Regions from separate parts of the Exiguobacterium oxidotolerans JCM 12280 genome, predicted to be linked through region 1. Evidence: a T-box and tRNA genes for the amino acid it is inferred to sense, from the RefSeq annotation. Region 1 holds a T-box; the other regions hold tRNA genes.

What was found. The T-box of region 1 lies ahead of argS (arginine--tRNA ligase). A T-box ahead of a tRNA ligase gene usually reads a tRNA of that ligase, here a tRNA-Arg.
Region 2: it encodes a tRNA-Arg, which carries the amino acid that the T-box ahead of argS (arginine--tRNA ligase) is inferred to sense. The anticodon was not compared.
Region 3: it encodes a tRNA-Arg, which carries the amino acid that the T-box ahead of argS (arginine--tRNA ligase) is inferred to sense. The anticodon was not compared.

The regions. Positions count from the first base shown of each region.
Region 1 is NZ_JNIS01000001.1:1,363,236-1,368,845, reverse strand. It holds gene P403_RS0106985 (alpha/beta hydrolase) at 1-170, opposite strand, end outside; gene P403_RS0106980 (GGDEF domain-containing protein) at 186-1,862, opposite strand; T-box leader at 1,992-2,212, shown strand; gene argS (arginine--tRNA ligase) at 2,269-3,951, shown strand; gene P403_RS0106970 (hypothetical protein) at 3,981-4,586, shown strand; gene P403_RS0106965 (metallophosphoesterase family protein) at 4,648-5,241, opposite strand; gene P403_RS0106960 (carboxymuconolactone decarboxylase family protein) at 5,295-5,610, opposite strand, start outside.
Region 2 is NZ_JNIS01000001.1:670,027-675,636, reverse strand. It holds gene P403_RS0103505 (phosphocarrier protein HPr) at 14-277, shown strand; gene racE (glutamate racemase) at 362-1,171, shown strand; gene rph (ribonuclease PH) at 1,168-1,923, shown strand; gene P403_RS0103490 (XTP/dITP diphosphatase) at 1,920-2,516, shown strand; gene P403_RS0103485 (metallophosphoesterase family protein) at 2,523-3,029, shown strand; tRNA gene P403_RS0103480 (tRNA-Arg) at 3,097-3,170, shown strand; gene P403_RS0103475 (hypothetical protein) at 3,275-3,799, shown strand; gene P403_RS0103470 (hypothetical protein) at 3,826-4,833, shown strand; gene tig (trigger factor) at 4,946-5,610, shown strand, end outside.
Region 3 is NZ_JNIS01000001.1:916,670-922,279, forward strand. It holds gene gap (type I glyceraldehyde-3-phosphate dehydrogenase) at 1-479, opposite strand, end outside; gene P403_RS0104710 (sugar-binding transcriptional regulator) at 533-1,555, opposite strand; gene P403_RS0104715 (glutaredoxin family protein) at 1,674-1,937, opposite strand; gene P403_RS0104720 (RNA polymerase factor sigma-54) at 1,934-3,082, opposite strand; tRNA gene P403_RS0104725 (tRNA-Arg) at 3,271-3,346, shown strand; partial or broken gene clpP (ATP-dependent Clp endopeptidase proteolytic subunit ClpP) at 3,526-4,110, shown strand; gene P403_RS0104735 (hypothetical protein) at 4,255-4,491, opposite strand; gene whiA (DNA-binding protein WhiA) at 4,574-5,530, opposite strand; gene P403_RS0104745 (gluconeogenesis factor YvcK family protein) at 5,527-5,610, opposite strand, start outside.

The DNA.
Region 1 (5,610 bases):
TCCCACCCTTTACCGAAGGAAGCACTCGCACCACTAAAGACATTTTGTCCGTCATGCATATAGATGACGGGCAATGCAACATCCGTCGTGACCTCAGGGGGACGATAAATTCGTAGCGTCCGCCGTTGTTGATTCATCGGAAGCGATAACGCGATTTCAGTAATAGACATACGAAACACAACCTTTCAGAGATTAGCGTAGTGGGCTGTACAATTTCGACCATTGTGTTTTCCGCCGACATATAGTGCGTGATCTGCCTGACGTAATGATTCTTCAAATGTGCGTTGGTAAGGATGTTCTACTGTATCGACGCCAAGACTGACGGTAATAGAGAGGTGGTGATCGTCGACAATGAAGGGACGATCGAGAACGGTGTGACGAATTTCTTCAGCAATAGCGATTGCTTGGTCTTGTAAACAATCCGCAATCAAGACAACAAATTCCTCCCCCCCATAACGCGCTGCGAAGACAGAATCGTTTCGGTGGATGACGTATTTAATCCGTCTTCCGAGCTCACGTAAGACAAGATCCCCGACTTTATGTCCGTACGTATCATTAACGTATTTAAAGTGGTCGATATCAAACAGAATGATTGAGAGCGGAAAGTGTTCGGAAGCAAACTGGCGTGCTCCCTCTTCATAAAAAGCACGGCTGTTCGGGAGTTCGGTCAATGCATCCGTCCGGCTTTCGGCATACAATTGAAAGTTTTCTTGGGAACGCTCGAGTACGCGGCAAAATGTCCGAAGCAGGCGCGACATTTCATCCGCTTTTGCTTCATCATAAGCATCTGCGATTTGATGAAATAAAACGATTGAGACATCGACTTCTCCACTTGTGATGGAAGGAATCGCGAGCATCGAATGCCGATCGACGGGAAGCGAGAGTTGCACATCATTTCCCCAGTCGAACCGAAGACCATAGAGAATCGGAGTCCGCAGATCATCGGCCGATAGCGTATGAAATAAAGGTAAGACATCAACTGTTTTTTTTGTCCGAATGTCATAGATGATTTGTTTTCGTTGCTGCTGAATGGAAAGCCAGCCGTCGGAGAAATCAATCAGATGAGGTAAATCAATCAGTAAGGACTCAATCGCTTCCCGTTCAAAGCGTGAAACGAGCAGACGTTCCTTCGCATCGTCGAATCGTTTCGCATTGTGTGTAGCTTGTAAGGATACACCACGCTGTTGTAGCAGTTGCTTGAATAAGAATAAAATTAAAGTCGAGACAGTCGCAGCAACTAACGGATTTTCGTCATAAAACCAAATCCCGAGAAGTGCGCTTAAAATACTAATCCCGTAAACGAGTGTCTGAAGTCGGATGAGGCGGGTCCAGTCGTACTTTAAGTTTAAGAAACGATTGACGAATCGACATTGAAGATAGGAAATAAGAAAGACACCAACCAGATAACCGACAAACGGGATAAGTGACTCGGTATAGGTAAAGCCCGGACCGGTCGGACCTCCAAGTAGCAAGTAAGCGGAGGCGGGAACTGTGATATAGACGATGTCGAATAAGACGTTGACGGGGTACAGGTAGATGAATCGTTTTATACGAATTTCTTTTTTATGCGAAAATAATTGAAAAATCAAGACACCGAGTTGACTCAAAATGATGGCAATTAATAAACCGTAATTAAGAAAAATGAATAAAATAATACCTTCTTGAAATGTATAATAAATCCCACCACGGCGGATGTTATCGAATTGGAAGAGGAGGACTAAAATGAGAAGATAACTTGCATTTCCAAGCGATATCGCTGGGTTCATATGGACGGGAAAGGCAAGCGATGCAAGAAACAGCAAAACAACAATAAGTGCTAAAGTGATCCAGCTCATACGTGCTACTTTTTGATAGTAAACCATAGCGAAATAGACCCCTCTCTGTGGCGATCCTTCTGTATATATACCCGATTTGTGGAAATTATGATAAGTGATTTACAAAAAAATAAGGTTGAGAGAAATCGAGTCATTGCGTATAATGTGAAAGATATCAAATCGTCGATGACGAAGAAAGTAACGGTTTTATCTTGTCAGCCAGCGAATCAGGAAACGGTGGAAGCCTGAATGGACAAAGAAATCGTGAAACGCACTTCAGAGACGCTATCCGAATCGTAACGATCAGGCGTAGCCGGGGGAACCCCGTTATCCCCAACTAAGGTGGGTGTCGAAAACGACGCCAAGAAGAGTGGTACCGCGGTCATTCCGTCTCTTTGCGAGTTGCGCAAAGGGCGTTTTTTATTGGAAAAAATAAACTGTTGGAGGTAATACAATGAGCTACAAACAACAATATGCTAAAGTTTTACAAGGAGTCATCGGAGACGCATTGACACTTGAACAAATTGAGCAACTGATTGAACAACCGAAACATGAAGACCACGGAGATCTCGCATTCCCTTGCTTCTTGTTGGCGAAAGCATTCCGTAAAGCACCGAACATGATTGCAGTAGATGTCGCTGAAAAAATCGATAATCCACTCTTTGCGAACGTTCAACCAGTCGGACCATACGTCAACGTCTTCTTGAACCGTGAAGTCGTCTCGCAAGAGATCGTCAATCGTGTCTTAAGTGAAAAAGCGAACTACGGATCAAGCGAAGCGAACGGTAAGACGATTGTTACTGACTTCTCTTCACCAAACATTGCGAAGCCGTTCTCGATGGGACATTTACGTTCGACAGTCATCGGAAATGCATTAAACCAAATTTCACGTAAAAAAGGATATGACGTCGTTGGAATCAACCATTTAGGCGACTGGGGCACGCAGTTTGGTAAATTGATGGTGGCTTACAACATGTGGGGTAAAGAAGAAGATGTCCGGGCTGAGCCAATCAAAGAATTATTGAAACTCTATGTCCGGTTCCATGAAGAAGCAGAAAGTAAGCCGGAACTTGAAGATGAAGGTCGGGCCTGGTTCAAAAAACTCGAGCAAGGTGACGAACAGGCAACCGTTCTTTGGAAATGGTTCCGTGAAGTCTCACTCGTCGAATTCAGCCGTGTTTACGACATGCTTGGTGTACAGTTCGACAGTCTGAACGGAGAAGCCTTCTATAATGACAAAATGCAGCATGTCATTGACTTATTAGAAGAAAAAGAACTGCTCGTCGAGTCTGAAGGCGCGATGGTCGTTGATCTTGAAGCAGAAGGTATGCCACCTGCGCTAATCAAGAAAAAAGATGGCGCAACACTTTACGCGACACGTGACTTGGCAGCTGCAGTCTACCGCCTCGAGACGTACCGTTTCGAACAAGCATTTTATGTTGTTGGCGGAGAACAAGCACTTCACTTTAAACAGTTGTTTGCAGTTTTGAAAAAGCTTGGTTTTGATAATGTTGACGGCATGCACCACGTACCATTCGGTCTGATCATGAAAGACGGCAAAAAGATGTCGACGCGTAAAGGGCGGATCGTCTTGCTTGAGGAAGTCCTTCAAGATGCGATCAATGTCGCGAAACAAAACATCGCCGAGAAAAACCCGAACCTTGCGAATGCGGATCAAACAGCACAACAAGTCGGCGTCGGCGCAGTCATCTTCCATGATCTTAAAAATGAACGCATGAACAATATCGAGTTCGATCTCGAGCAGATGTTGAAATTCGAAGGGGAGACGGGTCCATACGTCCAGTACACAAATGCCCGTGCCAACTCGTTACTTCGTAAAGGCGGCTATGACGGTGCAGCCTTCGACGGAAGTGCTGACGATTATGCCTGGGGCGTCGTCTCAATGCTCAACCAATTCTCGGCAGTCATTGACCGGGCGTTCGTGCGTCGTGAACCATCCATCATCAGCCGTTATGTCCTTGATCTCGCACAAAGCTTTAACAAATATTATGGTCAAGTACGTGTTCTTGAAGAGGATACGGCAAAACAATCTCGCCTTGCACTCGTGAAATCGGTTACGATTGTATTGACGGAAGGTCTACGCCTCCTCGGTGTCGGCGCTCCAGAAGAAATGTAATAAAATCAAACTAAAGATGGGGTTAGCATATGAATAAAGAAACAAACGAACGGTTGCAACAGGCAGCAGAACGGATCAAGAACGAAGACATGACAGAAGCGATTGCTTTCATCGCTGATTTTCACGGGAAAGTGGCAACGTGGTTGCCTGGAGAGTCTGTCGACTTCATCTTTGATGTCGTGACAGCACCAGGTGCCGATTTAATCGCACCTGTTAGTGGAGATGCACTCGATACGAAAGTGAACTTCGAATTTTTCATGGGTAAAAAACAAACGCGTAAAAAATTAGGTGAACTTTTATCCCTCTTTAAAGCACCACGTTCGAAGGAAACACTCAGTGAAATCGATGCGATTGGTCTTAAAAAATGGTTGGCCCGGAATGAATTCCGGTCGGAAGACAAGCCATGGGACTATCTCAACCGTCTCCACGTCTTATTGTTCCTCGATTCGATGACAACGGTCATCGATGATCATCAATTGACGACGTTATACGAACAACTTGTTGGTAAAACGCCTGTCCCGACAAGCTTCGTCCGTCGTCAAGGAGAAGTACGTCGTGTCGTCGATAAATTCGTCGAGAAACATGAATTGACGCAGGTCGATTTAGTGAAGGCTTCACTCGTCCGTTATCTGTAACCATAAAAAGACCCTCGGGGGAAAGATGGATGTATATCCATCCTCTCATCCGAGGGTCTTTTCATCTTGCTTGGCGATAAAGGATTGACGCTGTTTCTGTATCATAGAGTAGCCATTCACGTTCGACGAGAACAGGACCGACATTAATCGCGTACCGTCCTTTTTTTACAGAAATCGGGATGTCGAGATGAGCTGACATACGATGTCCGTCTTTAAATAAACCACGTTGGTGACTGTGACCGAAAAATAATAATCGTTGTTTAAATCGTGTCGTATCCGGTACTAGTTCATAACTCCATTCGAACTGATCGCCATGTAGAAATAAGGCATCGCCGATTTGTTTCGTCCGAAGTGCTGAACGAAGTTGATCAAGCGAGCGAGACATACCGAACGGTACCAGTGAAAAAATTCGTTCTTCTTGATTGCCGAGTAACGTCTCGAAATCAAGTAACTGGAGATACTCTGAATTGAGCGTTACGACATGGGCAATCGATTCATACGTGTAACGACGCGCTCTTTTTTTCCCGACATGACACTCGTGTAAATCACCGAGTGAGAAAATCGTTGCCGCGGGAGCGCGTTTACGAATGTCTTGTAGCACAGCACGTGTATCCGAAAAGGAACTGTGCAAGTCAGCAATCAATGCGTACTGCATGCGGCATCTCTCCCTTATACAGGGCTATACCCTGAGTGATACCGCATTCATGCTTATTCTGTTTCGACTGTGATACCGCGTTCTGCGAATACAGTTTTTGCGACTTCTAGCGCATTTAAAACACGAGGGAAACCTGTATACGGTACGAGGTGCATGATGGCTTCGACGATCTCATTTCCTGAGAGACCAGCTGTTAGCCCCGTGTTAATGTGTAAGGCAAGTTGCGGTTCTGTTCCTTGTGTGACGAGTGTCGAGATTGTGACGAGTGCACGGTCATGGTTCCCGAGTCCAGTGCGACTGTAAACTTCACCGTAAGCGAAATCCGTGATCCATTCTCCGACGGCAGGTGCAATGTCTTTTAATGATTCT
Region 2 (5,610 bases), 690 kb from region 1:
AGATTTCTTAATCATGGAAAAAACATTCAAAGTCATCGCAGATTCAGGCATTCATGCTCGTCCTGCAACACAACTTGTCAACACAGCTTCAAAATTCCAATCAGACATCAACTTGGAGTACAACGGAAAGACTGTTAACTTGAAGTCGATCATGGGTGTACTTTCACTCGGTATCGCTAAAGATTCAGACATCAAAATCGTTGCAAACGGTGACGATGCTTCTGAAGCAATCACGACTCTTTCAGATATGCTGACAAGCGAAGGTCTTGCTCAGTAATCCTTTTATCGTACATTCTCGGACGCCGGTCTTGCACCGTCGTCCTTTTTTGTTACCATAGAGGATAGGAAGGTGAGATATGACGTGAACAAACCAATTGGAGTATTAGATTCTGGGGTCGGCGGCTTGACCGTCGCGCGTGAGCTGATGCGTCAGCTCCCTCATGAACAAATCATATATGTCGGGGATACATTACGCTGTCCCTATGGGCCACGACCGGAAGAAGAAATCCGGCAATTTACATGGGAAATGATTGATTATCTTGTCGGACAAGATGTCAAACTGATTGTCATCGCCTGTAATACAGCGACGGCGGTCGTCTTGAAAGAGGCGCGCCAAAGATTGACGATTCCCGTAATCGGTGTCATCGATCCAGGTGCCCGGGCGGCAGTCAAGGTAACGCGATCGAAACGAATCGGTGTCATCGGGACGAAGATGACGGTCGAGAGCAATTCTTATGAAAAGGCATTACGACATGTCGAAGGACAAGTTGTCGTCGAATCACTTGCTTGTCCGCCGTTCGTCCCGCTCGTCGAGTCCTCACAGACGACAGGTGCTTACGTCGAACGGGTCGTCGCCAATACATTACGTCCATTACTTTCATACGATATGGACACGTTGATTTTAGGGTGTACCCATTATCCGCTGCTCGCAGATGTGATTGGACGGGTCATCGGACCAGACGTCCAATTGATTTCTTCCGGGGACGAGACGGCACTCGAAGTCGCTGCTCTCCTCGACTACAATGGAATCGCAGCAGGAAATGATTTCATCCCAGAGCATGTGTATCATGCGACGGGTGACACACGTTCTTTTGAACGAATCGCGACAGATTGGCTGAATCAACCAATCCAAGCAAAACGGTTAGTACTCGGAACGGAGGGAACGACATGAGAATCGATCAAAGAGAATCCGCGACGATGCGAACGATTGCGTTTGAAACGAACGTGAATAAGCATGCGGAAGGTTCAATCCTCGTCTCAGTCGGGGACACGCGTGTTTTGTGTACAGCGACGGTCGAGGAAAAAATACCGCCTTTTTTACGAGGGAAACGACAAGGCTGGATTAATGCAGAGTACGCGATGTTACCGCGTGCGACAGCGCAACGGACAGCGCGCGAGTCGGTCCGTGGTAAACAGACGGGTCGGACGATGGAAATCCAGCGTTTGATCAGCCGGGCGTTACGTGCTGTCGTCGACTTAGAAAAACTAGGTGAACGAACGGTCTGGATTGATTGTGATGTCATTCAGGCGGATGGCGGAACGAGAACGGCGGCGATCACAGGAGGATTTCTTGCCCTCGTCCTCGCAGTAGACGGTCTGATTCAAAGCGGGAAACTGACGGATACACCAATCAAAGAAGGAATCGCAGCCGTCTCGATCGGGAAAGTAGGTCAGGAGCTGCTCCTCGATCTCTGTTATGAAGAGGATGCTGCAGCTGATGTTGATTTGAACTTAGTCATGACCTCTTCCGGGAAAATCGTCGAGATGCAGGCGACAGGTGAAGAGGCGACATTTTCGAAACGTGAAATGCTCGATATGCTTGAACTTGGGGAAAAGGGTATTGAAGAACTTCTGCGTGCCGGTCAAGACGCATTAGGTGCTTCGTGGTGGTATGTTGGAGAAGAAGTGGGGGAACATCGATGAAAATCATCGTCGCGACCCGCAATGTCGGGAAAGTGAAAGAATTAGAAACGATGCTCGGGAAACTAGGTTATGACGTATCTTCTCTACTGGATTACGAAGCTGCACCTGAGACGGATGAAACGGGTGTAACTTTTGAAGAAAATGCTGAACTGAAAGCGAAAGAAGCAGCTGCTTACTTCGGTCACGCGGTTCTTGCGGACGATTCTGGACTCGAAGTCGACGCACTCGACGGGGCGCCTGGTGTCTACTCAGCGCGTTTTGCTGGTCTAGAAAAATCAGATGCAGCGAATAATGCATTGTTGCTCGAGAAATTAGGCAATCGATCAATCGAAGAGCGGACAGCGCGCTTCGTCTGTGCATTGTCACTTGCGAAACCTTCTGGGGAGACGTTGACGGTCCGCGGTACGATGGAAGGTCTCATCGGATTCGAAGCGAAAGGTGAGCATGGTTTCGGTTATGATCCTTTGTTCATCGTCCCATCTCGAAATCAAACAGCAGCTGAGTTGACGAAAGAGGAAAAAGCAGCAATCAGTCATCGTGGAAATGCGCTGAAAAAACTTGAATTAGCACTGACTACTTTTTTAGGAGAGTGATCAACGATGAAAGCGTTAATCGTGAGTGATAGTCATGGTCTTGAGTCAGAACTTCTGACGATCGTCGAACGGCATCCGGAAGCGGAAGTCGCATATCATTGTGGTGATTCACAGTTGACACGGATGGATGAATCATTATATCCATATCGTGTCGTCAAAGGGAATTGTGATTATGGGAATGACTTCGCTGACGAAGTGCTTGAACCGTTCGGTGCGGTGAATCTCTTGTGTGTACACGGCCATCGTCAAGACGTGAAGTATAGTCTCGATCAGTTGAGCCACCATGCCGATCAAAAGGCGGCTCAGGTTATTTTATACGGTCATTCACACGTTGCGAAAGCCGAACAAAAGGATGGTAAGCTCTTTATCAATCCGGGTTCGATTCGTATGCCGCGACACCGTCCTGAAAAAACGTATGCGATTTTGACGCTTGAAGAAGATGCGTATTCCGTTGATTTTTACGATCTGACAGGTGAACAGATTAATGCTTTACATTTAGAGGGCACACTTTAAGAAAAGATTTTTTGTAATGTGATTGACACGAAAGAATTGTTTTAGTATAGTTTATTCGTGTTGACACGTCCCAATAGCTCAGCTGGATAGAGCAACGCCCTTCTAAGGCGTCGGTCGGGGGTTCGAATCCCTCTTGGGACGCTATAATTAAAATAGAGACTGCCCTTACGAGGGTGGTCTCTTTTTTTTATTATGATTTTCGATTATAATCAAGGTATCATGAACTTAAAAAGGAGATGTGGACAATGAGGAAACGAATCGGTGGAATCCTCCTTCTGACAGTTGCTCTAGCTGGTTGTAGCGAAATAACGAATACGGTCGACGACGCAAAACAACAAGTCGTCGAAGTGAAAAATAATGTTGATTATGCAGCGGAACTACAAACAATTGCGAAAGATACATCACGTGTCACGTCAGAGCTCTCGGCTAAGCTCGATCAAGCAGCAGAGAAGGCACGCGAATCGGCAAACCCAGAACAAACACTGGATCAACAAATGGAAAAGCTGAAAAATGATGAGACGGTTCAAAAGTTAGAGAAAGAACTTGATCAAATCGACGAACGTCTGTCTAGTCTCGACAGTCCGCCGGCCGAACTAAAAAGTTTGAGTGATAAATTAAAACAGTATGTCGATCAATCAGAGTCGATGACACGTCTTCTTGAGACGGACGTCTCGCTCGATACGTTGAATCAGCTTGGTGTCGAACAAGGGCAACGACTACAAGACGCAATATCTAGTTGGACGGAACGACTCGATCCCTTCACAAAATAAGAATGATTGGTAGAGGAGGAGAGCGTATGAATGAATCCCGTTGGATGGAACGCCCGCTTGAGGACGAACGGACGCGTCTTGCTTTCATGACGAAAGCGGAGCGGGATGAGCAGATCAGGCGGCTTAATGACCGAACGATGAATGAAGATGAGGTTCTCTATACGTTGTATACGATCCAGGATGCCTTTTCGAGAAATGAAGAAGAACGGGAGCGGTTCGTCAAACTGGCAGGATCTTTTTTGACGGTTGAAGGCGTCGAACAAGTCCTTGCACTGTTTCTTTTTGAACAGGGACAGTCCTATCCGCTCTATCTCGCATTGCGGACGGCATCCCCATACTTGCCGTATGGTCTAGCGGTCAAGTTAGACGAAGCCGCTACGGTGCTTGCACGACAAACGACGCAACATACTCGTACGGCTGCAGAAGAGTCTATTTTGACACCAGAAACAGTCGGACAGACGGATGTGGACTGGTTAACTCTTTTTCGGACTGGAACGTATGAACAACAATTTGCAAAGTTACGTGGAGTGATACTTGACGATATACCTGAATTAAAAAATTACTTTTGTACATCGTATGCAGTCGGACGGGACGTGACGCATCAAAGTTTAATCGTCATGCATACGGTACTCGGACAACTCGTGGCGGATGATGCGTGTTTTCCGCTCCGTATGTGCATCGAGCGTTTGCAAATCGACGTGACATTCGATTCAGCGCTGCAGCTGAACGCGCTGTTGACCAAACAACAGGAGCAACTCGAAGCGAGACAAGACCTGTTATTTAGTTTAAAACACCTCGATCCGTTTAGAGCCTTATTGATTTTATCGTGGCACCAAATGCTCCATCCCGTACAAGCGGTGGATCTGTTCGAACCGAGTCCAGGCGAGGTGATTGATGCACTTGACGAACTCACCGGCTTGACGTTCGAACAAAGGGAGCCTAGAAAGCACCTCGGGCGACTCGCGCGCATGTTATACGACAGTGCACACCGAATGTTAGAAGAAGGAAAATCGTACGAAAAGACAGCGATATAGGAAATGCAAGGATTCCATTCGCTCAACAGTGGTAATGCTTGGAATGGATGTGCTATAATGTGACTTGTTGTACACACATGTACGCTAATTGACAATTTTGGAGGGACTCAGCATGACTGCAAAATGGGAAAAACAATCAGGTAGCCTCGGCGTTCTCACGTATGAAGCGCCTGCTGAAGCATTTGATAAAGCGGTAGACCAAGCGTTCAAGAAAGTCGTTAAGACTTTGAACACACCTGGTTTCCGTAAAGGAAAAATGCCACGCACAATGTTTAACAAAATGTACGGTGAAGAAGCACTTTATCAAGATGCTCTTGATATCTTGTATCAAGATACAATCGAAGGTGCTGTCGTCGAATCAGGTATCGAGCCAATCGCGCTTGAGAACATCGACGTTGAAACACTCGAAAAAGGAAAACCAGTTGAGTTTAAAATCACGTTCGTCATCGAACCTGAAGCAACTCTCGGTGAGTACAAAGGTCTTGAGTACACAGCTGTCGAAACTGACGTGAATGACGAAGATGTCGATGCTGAACTCAAAACAATGCAAGAGCGTGGAGCAGAGCTCGTCGTAAAAGAAGACGGCGTCATCGAAAATGGCGACACAGTCGTATTCGACTTCGCAGGTTTTGATGGGGACAACCAATTCGACGGCGGAACTGCTGAAAACTATTCACTCGTCATCGGTTCAGGAAACTTCATTCCAGGATTCGAAGAGCAAATGGTCGGTCTAAAAACGGGCGAACAAAAAGACATCGACGTTACTTTCCCAGAAGA
Region 3 (5,610 bases), 450 kb from region 1:
ATTGGAGCGAGACAGTTTGTAGTACATGAAGCACCAGAGATAACTGTTTCAGTTCCGTCAAGAATTTCGTGGTTCGTGTTGTAAACGACAGTTTTCATGTCGCCAGTAGCAGGTCCTGAGATAACAACTTTTTTAGCTCCAGCTTTCAAGTGAAGTTCAGCTTTTTCTTTGTCTGTGAAGAAACCAGTACATTCGAGAACGATGTCAACACCGAGCTCGCCCCATGGAAGTTCTTCTGGGTTGCGGTTAGCAAGTGTTTTGATTTCTTTACCGTTTACGAGGAAGTATCCGTCGTGTACTTCAACTTCTCCGTCGAAACGACCTTGAGTCGTATCATATTTTAAAAGGTGTGCAAGCATTTTAGTGTCTGTGAGGTCGTTGATTGCGACTACTTCGATTCCTTCAAATTGAAGAATTTGACGAAGTGCCAAACGCCCGATACGTCCAAATCCGTTAATACCAACTTTTACTACTGCCATGATAATTTTCCTCCTTTTAGTGTAAAGCGAGTTATCTATTATTCAAAAGGGGGCTACCCTTTCAAAATCGTTGTTGCGGCTCCTTCATCCGTAATGAGGATGATGTTTGGAGACTGTTTGACGTAGGCATTGATCGCTTCTGCTTTCGAATGACCACCGGCGACAACCACGACGTGTTCGACTTTTTTCAAGTCGTCGAGTTGTAGTCCGACCGTTTTGACACGGTGGACGATGTTCCCGTCCCGATCAAAATAATATCCGAATGCTTCTGCGACGGCTTGCTCGTCTTCGAGCTGTTCCAAAAGAGCTGTCGAAGCACGACGACGTTTTGCCATCGTTTTTGCCTCACCAATTCCATGTACCACGATTGAAGCATCTTTAATCATCTGCAAGACATTTTTAATGCTCGGCTCCTCGACCATCTTGACAAATGTCTCGGTGCTGACCATGTCTGGAATGTGGAGCAGATGATAGTCGCTTTGGGCACGTGAAGCCATGCGTGAGCAGACCGTATTCGCTTGAAGTTCAAGCGTTTCACCAAGACCACCTCGTGCGGGTACAAACGTCATCGGACGATTTTCCTTATCGGGCGACATCATCGCTGCGACAGAAGCCATCGTCGTTCCACCTGTAACTGCAATCGTATTGTGGTCTTTTGAAAGTTCACGTTTTAAGCGGGCAACTGTTGCCCGTCCCATATCGCGTTGTACCCAGAAGGTTTGATCCGAATCACCCGGTACGATGACGACGTCTTTTACACCAAGCTTCTCTTTTAAGGCTTTCGCCATATCGGAGATCCCGGCGAGTTCCGCCATCACACTGTGCATGCTTCGTAATACTGTCCGCCCTTCATCCGTCAAGGACATGCCTTGCGTCGCAACTTCTAGTAAGTCTTGTTCTTTTAAGAAGTCGACTTCCCGGCGTAGAACGCGTTCCGTCAAGCCAAGGCTCGTCGCAAGTGTTCGTCGTCCGATCGGTTGCATCAGGCGTACATAATGAAGAATGTCGTAACGTGTCTGCATTTCTTCAATCAGATCAGGCACGATTCGCTTTTGGATCTGTACTAACTGCCGAATCATGTAACTCCCGCTCCTCTCAAATTGCTGGACACTTTACGTCCCGCGTGTCATATCTTGTCCCACTTGGTACATTGCTATCATAACAGTACCCTGGTTTTGTTTCAAGTCTCGACCGTCATCTTTTTTCAAGTAAACGATTTCTGACCGCCTCCGTCTCAAATTTTCCATAACTTAAGATTTCGTTTTGATGTGCGAGAACCGGTATTTCGTAGAGGTACTTCAGACTGAGCGCCGCATCGTTGTCAATGTTGATTTCTTCGAATGTCCATTCGGGAAATTCATCTAATACAAAATCGAGCAAGATGGCGGCTTCCTCACATAGTGTACAACCCGGACGTGAATAGAGTGTTAAGTGCATGTTTTCTTTTGATTGCATCATGAATTCGCCTCTCGTCTCTCGAAGTCCGCTTGGGTCAAACCAAGGGCTGCCCGATATTTTGCGACCGTTCGTCTCGCGACCGTAATTTGCTCCTTCGCTAGACAATCGACCAATTGTTGATCGCTCATCGGTACAGGCGACGCTTCGAGAAGTTGAGCAATCCGGACCTTAACTAAGAAACTCGACGTCCCAGTCGTCGTCCGTGAGACGAAAAAATCTTCGAGTGATATCGTTCCTTGAATCGTCTTAACCGTTTTGTTCGCAATCGCCCGTCCAACTGTCGACGGATGATGCCCCGTCACTTCCGCCACTTCTTTTTTCGTCAATGGCGCGAGCTCGAGCTTCCCTTTAAACCAATTGAGCTGTCGCTCGACGATGACGTCGAGAATCGCCCGAAGCGTCGTCCGTCTCCGTTCATATGCACTTAAGAACGGTTTTGCTTCCTCGAGGTCGGCCCAGCTCCGGTCGATTTCGAGATCAGACCAGTTGATCGTCAACTTGCCGTCACGGTATTCGATGTCTGCTTCTGGAATCGTCAGAACGGTCGTCTCCGGAAAGACCGGTGCTTTTGGTAACCGATCGAGCGCCGCCTTAATCCGTATCCGGTCTGTTGCATCATCGATGTCTTGAAGTGCTTGTTTGACAGCAATCCCTTCATTCAAATCCGTCACGACATCAATCAATAGCGCGTCGTCTAGTTCGAGCGCGTGCAACAACCGGCATTCGTGCGCGGAACGTGCCGCAATTCCTGTCGGTTCACACCGTTGTAAAACGTGTCGTGCTTGTTTTACGAGACTGACGTCCGCCTCTAACAAGGTTGCCAGTTGCGCATCCGTCGTCCGCAATAATCCATCCGTATCTAAGTACGTCATGAGTTGTTCCGCCATATATCCTATTTCCTGTCTGACCGATTCTAAACGTATTTGCTGAAGAAGCGTGGCTTCAAATGAAGCGACACGGTCTGCGACGCGGCCAAAATCAACGTCGATTGTTTTACTGAGATTGTTCCGATAAGCGCTTGTCCGGCGTATGATTCGGTATACATGTTCTTCGAGTTCAGCAAATGATTCCTCAAGAATCGTCAACTGAAACAATTGGGACGTCGATAACATCATCCGTTGTGTCTGTTCCTGGCGCTGTTCCATCGTCGGTTCTCCTTTCATTCCATCGCATCTTTAACCCTTCTATATAGTATAGAGGAAAAAAATCTTCCAATCGTCTAGAAAGTCCTTCTTAAACATCTTTCGCCCGAAAAAAACTGTTAAAGTTATCAATCGAGTATTGCTTTCCTGAAAAAATGTCGGTATACTATTAATTGTTCAGTAAAAAACATGCACCCGTAGCTCAGGGGATAGAGCACTGGTTTCCGGTACCAGGTGTCGGGAGTTCAAATCTCTCCGGGTGTACCATATTTGAATCTACAGGCAATGCCGTTCGCGGTATTGCCTTTTTTCTATATTGATATGTTTAATTCACTGCCATTCAGGAAAAATACATAAAAGTCGCATCGTATCTTTTGACCAATATTGACCAAAGGATTATGATAGGAATAAGTCGAATATGAGCTACATACCATCATAAGGAGGCAAAGACTATGTTAATTCCAACAGTCATCGAACAAACCAACCGCGGGGAACGTGCTTACGATATCTATTCACGTTTGCTCAAGGATCGTATCATTCTTCTCGGGAGCGCGATTGACGATAACGTCGCCAACTCAGTCGTTGCCCAGTTGCTCTTCTTAGCAGCAGAGGATCCAGATAAAGAAATTTCGCTCTACATCAACAGCCCAGGTGGTTCAATCACGGCGGGTATGGCGATTTACGATACGATGAACTTCATCAAACCACAAGTTTCAACAATTTGTATCGGAATGGCCGCTTCAATGGGTGCGTTCCTCTTACAAGCAGGTGCACAAGGAAAACGTTTTGCCCTTCCAAACGCTGAGATCATGATTCACCAACCACTCGGTGGCACACAAGGACAAGCGTCGGACATTAAAATTCACGCAGAACGTATCATCAAAATGCGTGAACACTTAAACAAAATCATGGCAGAAAACACAGGGCAACCCCTTGAAGTCATCGAACGCGATACAGAGCGTGACAACTTCATGTCTGCTCAAGCAGCAGCCGACTACGGTCTCATCGACCGCGTCATGGAACGTGCTTAATCTGTTAACTCGACCGACCGTTGATGTGTTACATCAGTGGTCGGTCTTTTTGTTGTCTTCAAAAAAAAAAAATCCTCTCCACGTCGGGCATGAACTTCACTGAATCATGAAAGTTCGTCCCGAACCTGAAAAGGATTGTTTCTGTTAGTCGATGAGATCTGTAATATCAGACACGATGTCGTGGTTTTCACGAATCAATGTGTAGATCCCGTTCGCATGTGGTGAAAGCTCTTCTTCTGCTTGTAATTGTTTAAGGAAGAGTGATGTTGCGAATGTCACGAGTGTACTTTTTGGTACACCGATTGATTTTGCTTTTTTCGTCAAGACTTCATCAAATTTCGCATCGACTGTCAGCGAAATACGTTTTTTTTCGTTAGCCATTTCAAAAACTCCTTAATTCGAACATTTAGTTGCATCGACTATATATTATAGTAGACTATGGTTCATCTCGCAAGTTTCCCCTTTAGAGCGCACCTGTCATCGACTCACCATTGCGGATTTTATCCGCGATTTGATCAATCTTCCGCAATCGATGATTGATCCCTGATTTTGAGATCGAGCCGCTCTCGACCATCTCACCGAGCTCTTGCAGCGTCACGTCTTGATGCGTCACGCGTAAAATCGCGATTTCCCGTAACTTGTTCGGTAAGACGTCGAGCCCGACCGTCCGTTCGAGAAATTTGATGTTCTCCACTTGACGGAGCGCTGCCCCGACCGTTTTGTTGAGGTTCGCTGTCTCACAGTTGACGAGACGATTGACCGAATTTCGCATATCTTTTAAAATCCGAACATCTTCAAAACGAAGCATCGAATGGGTCGCCCCGACTACCTTGAGGAAATCAGAGATTTTTTCGCTCTCCTTGATGTAGAGGATGTGCCCTTTCTTACGCTCGATTGCTTTTGCATTCAAATCGAATTGATTCGTCAGACTCCGGAGTGCCGCATTGTGATCCTCATAGAGACTGAAGATTTCTAAATGGTACGACGACGTCGCCGGATTGTTTAGTGACCCTCCGGCTAAGAACGCTCCCCGTAAATAGGCACGTGCCCGCCGTTCATCTTTTAAAATCGTATCGCTGATCGAACGAATCATCGTGAACCCTTCGCCGAGGATGCCTAAATCCTGCAGAATCTTATCCGCTTGCTGCTTCACACGAACGATGTAGACGTTATTTTTTTTAAGACGCATTTTCTTTCGGACGAGTAGATCCAGGTGGACCCCGTATGCCCGTTTTAATAATGAATAAATCCGTCGCGCGATCGACGCGTTTTCAGTCGAAATATCAAGCGTCAATCCGCGCCCGAGTCCGAACGAAATCGCACCGTTCATCCGTGCGAGCGCCGCTAATTCTGCCTTCATCTCGTGATCCGTGATGGCAATCTGTGTTAATTCTTTTTTTACTTCTGAAGCAAAACTCACGTCAATTCCTCCTTCCCTTCGAGTTGACGCACCCGTCGAATCGATAATACTTTCCGCATGACGAGGCTCGCGACCGCGTC